DNA from 2 places in the Pseudomonas acericola genome. Region 2 is predicted to be linked to the other one. Evidence: predicted binding sites of a transcription regulator. Region 2 holds the regulator's gene; the other holds the start of a gene.
What was found. The regulator sigma-54, encoded in region 2, starts transcription at its own class of promoters, with help from an activator protein. The targets are predictions, from matches to a motif close to ANTGGCATNNANNTTGCTNT.
Positions count from the first base shown of each region.

Region 1: a site for sigma-54 is predicted at 1,967-1,986, ahead of ACU688_RS02480 (CmpA/NrtA family ABC transporter substrate-binding protein). Genes of this name have one in related genera too.

Region 1 covers NZ_JBRFJB010000001.1:530,012-533,278, forward strand. The annotation lists gene ACU688_RS02475 (ANTAR domain-containing response regulator) at 25-600, opposite strand; gene ACU688_RS02480 (CmpA/NrtA family ABC transporter substrate-binding protein) at 614-1,840, opposite strand; gene ACU688_RS02485 (secretin N-terminal domain-containing protein) at 2,113-3,021, shown strand; gene ACU688_RS02490 (FliM/FliN family flagellar motor switch protein) at 3,037-3,252, shown strand.
Region 2 covers NZ_JBRFJB010000002.1:198,107-201,373, forward strand. The annotation lists gene ptsN (PTS IIA-like nitrogen regulatory protein PtsN) at 1-142, opposite strand, end outside; gene hpf (ribosome hibernation-promoting factor, HPF/YfiA family) at 155-460, opposite strand; gene ACU688_RS06915 (RNA polymerase factor sigma-54) at 536-2,029, opposite strand; gene lptB (LPS export ABC transporter ATP-binding protein) at 2,215-2,940, opposite strand; gene lptA (lipopolysaccharide transport periplasmic protein LptA) at 2,940-3,267, opposite strand, start outside.

The DNA.
Region 1 (3,267 bases), on a different contig from region 2:
TCCTTTAGCAAGAGCTGAGCCAGATCAGCCGAGCAACTCGCTCATGGCGATAATCTGCTCCGCCACCTGGATCAGTTTCTGCTGGCGGCTCATGGCCTGGCGGCGCATCAGCGTGTAGGCCTCTTCCTCATTGCAGGCCTTCATTTTCATCAGCATGCCCTTGGCCAGCTCGATGCGCTTGCGCTCGGCCAACTGCTGGTCGCGGGCCTGCAACTGGGCGCGCAGGGCCTGGTCGCTCTCGAAGCGCGCCATGGCCACGTCGAGGATTGGTTGCAGGCGCTGGGCCTGGATGCCTTCGACGATATAGGCGCTGACGCCGGACTTGATCGCCTGGCGCATCACATTCGGGTCGTGCTCGTCGGTAAACATCACGATGGGCCGGGGCTGGTCGCGGCTGACCAGCACCACTTGTTCCATCACGTCGCGGCCGGGTGACTCGGTATCGATCAGGATCACGTCCGGGCGCACCGTTTCGACGCGCGCGGGCAGGTCGATGGTCAGGCCGGACTCATCGATCACCTCGAACCCGGCCTCGATCAGCGCAGCCCTGAGGCGGCCGACTTTGCGCGGGGTGTCATTGATCAACAGGATTCGCAACATATCGGTCTTCCTGTCAGCGCAGGGCCTGGCGGCCGGTAGGATCACTCATGGCGTGCAGACGGAAACTGCGCGCATAGGCGGCGGGGTTGGCGCCGTCCCAGATCTTGCCGTCGATCAATTGGCTGCTGCGCATGTCCTGGGCGATGGGGGCGACGCCGACGGCGCTGGCGGCCTCGCGGTACAGCCTCAATTGCTGCACCTGGCGGGCAACCCCCAGGTAGTCCGGGTCTTCGCGCAACAGGCCCCAGCGACGGAATTGGGTCATGAACCACATGCCGTCCGAGAGATACGGCAGGTTCACCTCGCCATCGGCAAAAAAACGCAGGGCATGGGGGTCTTGCCATTGGTGGCCGAGGCCGTCGTCGTAAGTGCCCAAAAGGCGCGGCTCAATGCAGTCGAGGGGCGCGTCAAGGTAGTCGCGGGCGCTGAGCAACTGGGCGGTGGAGCGCCGATTTTCCTGGCTTTGTTCGATAAAGCGGCTGGCTTCGAGGATGGCCATCACCAACACGCGGGCGGTGTTGGGGTATTGGTCGACAAACGCCTGGGTGCAGCCGAGGACTTTCTCCGGGTGGTCTGGCCAGATCGCCTGGGTGGTGGCCAGGGTAAAGCCCTGATTTTGTTGCACCGCGCTGGCGGACCAGGGTTCGCCGACACAAAAACCATCGATACGTCCGGCTTGCAGGTGCGCGACCATTTGCGGCGGCGGCACGACCACGCTGTTGACGTCCTGTAGCGGGTGGATGCCTTGGCTCGCCAGCCAGTAATACAGCCACATGGCGTGGGTGCCGGTGGGAAATGTCTGGGCGAAGGTCAGTTTTGTGCGGCTTTGGTGCACATGGCGATCCAGTGCCTCAGGAGTGACCACGCCTTGCTGTTGCAGGGTGTGGGACAGGTTGATGCTCTGGCCGTTCTGGTTCAGCCCCATCAGCACCGCCATGTCGGTGGGCGCCACGCCGCCGATGCCCAGGTGCACGGCATAGATCAGCCCGTACAGGCTGTGGGCGGCGTCGAGTTCGCCGCTGACCAGTTTGTCGCGCAGGTTGGCCCATGACGCCTGGCGCTTGAGATTGAGTGTCAGGCCGTAGGGTTGGGCGAAGCCCTGGGTGGCGGCGACCACCAGTGAGGCGCAATCGCTCAAGGCCATGAAGCCCAGGTCGAGGCTGCTCTTTTCCGGCGCGTCACTGCCGTTGACCCAAGCCAGTGGGTCTTTTCCCGGGCGGATATCTGCCGGTTCGTTCATCAGCACCTGCCTTTTCTCTCAAAAAAAAGCGTCGTTCCCTCGGATGGCGCTAGAGGCCATTGCAGGGTAACGACGCCTTTGTTCGTAGGCCCGTGCCTTCGTTGGCGCGCGCTCTGAGGAGTGTGTCTAGCAATGCACATGCCATGGCCAGGGGAAGAGGGCGGGCCGTCACTTTTTCGTCAAGATTGAAAACTGGCTGGCTCTCAGTATGGCCGCTTTGTCACGCCAGGCCGCCGAGAATAACCAAGGTGAAGAGTGAATTCCCAGCAAGGATGACCCGCCACCGGCTGTGCAGCTGGTTGTTGTGCGCTGCGTTATTGCTGGGCACCTGTGCGGCCAGGGGCGAGGCCTACCGGGCGCAGGAGGAAGACTCGCAGCGGTTCTTTACGGCGCTCTCGGTGCCCTTGGGTCTGTCGGTGGTGCTCAGCCGCAAAGTCGCGCGCCTGCACGTCAGTGGCCTGTTTGATTTTGATGCGCCGCAACAGGTGCTGGAGGTGCTGGCCATGCAGGAGGGCCTGATCTGGCATCGCGATGGGCAAGTCCTCTATCTCTACCAAGCCGATGAGGTGAGGAACTCGGCGGTGGCGCTACGGCACATTTCCGTCGACAGGCTGCGGAGCCTGATGCGGCATACGGGGCTGGATGAGCCCAGCTATCCCTTGCGTAAAAGCGGTGAGCGCATGCTCTCCGTCACGGGGCCGCCCAGCTATGTCGATCAGGTGCTGCGCCTGGCGCAACTGATGGATCGGCCGCCCGTCCCGCCGCGTGTGGAGTTGCCCGCCATTGGCGTGGTGCAGGTGTTCAATGTCGATGTGGCGGATCGTCAGTATGGAGTGGGTACGGACACCATCAGCGTGCCGGGGATGGCTTCAATGATCGAAGCCCGCTTGTCCAGCGTGCACAAAGCTCAACTGGCTGACGGCAGCCTTATGTTCGTTGCCTACCCAGACACCAACAGCCTGCTGATCCAGGGCAAGCCCGATCAGGTGAGTCTCATCAAGCAATGGGTCGCGGAGCTGGATGTACTCACCCGGCGGGATGAGGTCTCGTTGTGGCAGGTCGGCGCCGAAGACGAACCCAAGATCCTGACCGCCCCTCCTGTGCCATTACCCCTGACGGCGGAGCAGCATGAGCATGTGCATCGCGCGTTCATGCAGCGGGGTCGCGAAATTTCTCCATGAATAGGGCGCTTGTCCATGCACCTGGAAATACTTCTGCAAGAGCAACTGGTCAGTCGCAAGCGTCTGGCGACGTTTGCAGTAGGGAAGGTGTTGCCGCTGGCACCTGAAGTCATTCGCTGCGTGGAGGTGCGGGTTAATGGTCAGTTGATGGCTTTGGGAGAGTTGGTGCAATTGGAGGATCGATTGGGAGTCGAGTTGCATGAGGTTTATCAGGATTGGGTCCCTCGCTAGGACCAGATAAAGAAT
Region 2 (3,267 bases):
CCTCGTACACATCTTGCATCTCCAGGTCAGGCACTTCGCGGCTGATCAGGTTGGCAATTTGTTCGAGGGCTTTCTTTTTACTGCCGCCCGGCGCGTTCACGAGGGAACGGCCGGGGGTCAGGATGGTTTCAAGTCGAATCATGGGTGGGGAGTGTTAGCGGCCGGTGCCCTGGAGAAGGCTCTGCTGCTTTTCCTTATGCTTTTTGATTTGGCGATCCAGCTTGTCGGTCAGGTCGTCAATGGCGGCATACATATCTGAATGCTCGGCATTGGCGACTACTTCCCCGCCGGGTATACGCAAGGTGGCTTCGATTTTCTGCTTCAGCTTTTCGACAGTCATGATGACTTGCACATTGGTGATTTTGTCGAAATGCCCCTCAATTCTTTTGAGTTTTTCGCCGATATAGGCGCGCAGCGGTTCGGTCACTTCCAGTTGGTGTCCACTGATGTTGACTTGCATACAGCTTCTCCTTCGTTGCCAGTGCATAAAGCGGCAGGCAAAAGCGCCTGCCACTGGAACGCTGTGGCCCGCCCGTCACATCAAACGCTTACGCTCGCTGGAAGGCGCGATCCCGAGGGACTCGCGGTACTTGGCGACGGTTCGACGGGCGACCTGAATGCCTTGTGCCTCCAGTAAACCAGCGATCTTACTGTCACTCAATGGCTTTTTCTGATTTTCCGCGGCAACCAGTTTTTTGATGATCGCGCGGATCGCCGTGGACGAGCATTCGCCGCCTTCGGAGGTGCTGACGTGGCTGGAGAAAAAGTATTTCAGCTCATAAATACCCCGTGGGGTATGCATGAATTTTTGCGTGGTCACCCGTGAAATCGTCGACTCGTGCATGCCGACCGCTTCGGCGATGTCATGCAGCACCAACGGTTTCATCGCTTCGTCGCCGTACTCCAGGAAGCCGCGCTGGTGCTCGACGATCTGTGTGGCGACTTTCATCAGGGTTTCGTTGCGGCTTTGCAGGCTCTTGATGAACCAGCGGGCTTCTTGCAACTGGTTGCGCATGAAGGTGTTGTCGGCGCTGGTGTCGGCACGGCGCACAAAGCCCGCGTATTGCGGGTTGACTCGCAGGCGTGGCACCGATTCCTGGTTCAACTCCACCAACCAACGCTCGTTGTCCTTGCGCACGATCACGTCAGGGACCACGTATTCAGCTTCGCTGGACTCGATCTGCGAGCCTGGGCGCGGGTTGAGGCTCTGCACCAGCTCGATGACCTGGCGCAGGTCGTCTTCCTTGAGCTTCATGCGGCGCATCAGCTGGCTGTAGTCGCGGCTGCCCAGCAGGTCGATGTAGTCAGTGACCAGGCGCTGGGCTTCGGCGAGCCAAGGGGTCTTGGCGGGCAGTTGGCGCAATTGCAGCAGCAGGCATTCGCTGAGGGTGCGGGCGCCGATACCGGCGGGTTCGAACTGTTGGATACGGTGCAGGACGGCTTCGATCTCGTCCAGTTCGATGTCCAGTTCCGGGTCGAACGCTTCGAGGATCTCCTCAAGCGTCTCGTCCAGGTAGCCCTGGTTGTTGATGCAATCGATCAGGGTCACGGCGATCAGGCGATCGGTGTCCGACATCGGCGCGAGGTTCAGTTGCCATAGCAGATGGCTCTGCAGGCTCTCGCCGGCGGAGGTGCGGGTGGTGAAGTCCCACTCGTCGTCATCGTTGCTGGGCAGGCTGCTGGCGCTGGTCTGGTAGACGTCTTCCCAGGCGGTGTCCACGGGAAGTTCGTTGGGAATGCGTTCGTTCCATTCGCCTTCTTCCAGGTTGTCCACCGTTGGGGCGGTTTCCTGGTAGGAGGGTTCCTGCACGTCGGAGTTGGGTTTTTGCTCGATGTTGTCGGCCAGCGGGTCTGCATTATCGAAGTCGTCGCCTTCTTCCTGGCGTTCGAGCATCGGATTGGACTCCAGGGCCTCCTGGATTTCCTGTTGCAGGTCCAGGGTCGACAATTGGAGCAGGCGGATGGCCTGTTGCAGCTGCGGTGTCATCGTCAGCTGCTGGCCCATTCTCAGGACTAGCGATGGTTTCATGGCAGGGGCTTAACACCTTATTCGCCGGCGCAATGCGCCATCCACGACAGGGCGCGTGAGCGCCAAACATAAGCAAATTATATGCCTGATATCGCGGGCTTTGCCTAGAGCGCGGTAACAATAAAAATCCAGAGGTTCCTATTGATTCCCGCGCACCTCGGCAAACAGCCGTGACACCACGGTGTTTACAGGCGGAACTCGTGACCCAGGTACACTTCCTTCACCAGTTCGTTGGCGAGGATAGTGGCTGAATCGCCTTCAGCGATCAGTTGGCCATCGTTGACGATATACGCGGTTTCGCAGATATCGAGGGTTTCACGCACGTTGTGGTCGGTGATCAGTACGCCGATGCCCTTCGCCTTGAGGTGATGGATGATCTGCTTGATATCGCCAACCGAGATCGGGTCGACGCCGGCAAACGGTTCGTCCAGCAGGATGAACTTCGGCGCGGTGGCCAAGGCGCGGGCGATTTCCACACGGCGACGTTCACCACCTGACAAACTCATGCCGAGGTTGTCGCGAATGTGGTTGATGTGGAATTCCTGCAGCAGGCTTTCCAGCTCCTTGCGACGGCCGTCACGGTCGAGTTCCTTGCGGGTCTCGAGGATCGCCATGATGTTGTCGGCTACCGACAGTTTGCGGAAGATCGACGCTTCCTGTGGAAGATAGCCGATACCAGCCCGTGCACGACCGTGCATCGGCTGGTGGCTCACGTCCAGGTCGTCGATCAGTACGCGACCCTGATCCGCCTGGACCAGGCCGACGATCATGTAGAAGCAGGTCGTCTTGCCGGCGCCGTTGGGGCCGAGCAAACCGACGATCTGGCCGCTGTCGATCGACAGGCTGACGTCACGCACGACCTGACGGCTTTTGTAGGCCTTGGCCAGATGCTGGGCTTTCAGGGTTGCCATTACTCGGCCTTCTTCTTCGGCTGGATAACCATGTCGATACGCGGACGCGGTGCGGTCACCTTGGTGCCATTGGCGCGGCCGGCGTTGGCGATCTGCTTCACGGTGTCGTAGGTGATTTTCTCGCCTTCCGTGGAGTTGCCGTCCGGGCTGAGCACCTTGGCCTGGTCGATCAGGACAATGCGGTTCTGCTGGGCGTGGTACTGGATCGTCTTGCCGTAGCCCTTCATCGGGCCGGTATCGGTAGGCGACTGCTTCTGTTCGAAGTAAGCCAGGTTGCCCACCGAGGTCACCACGTCAATGTCGCCATTGGGGGTGCGGGTCAGGGTC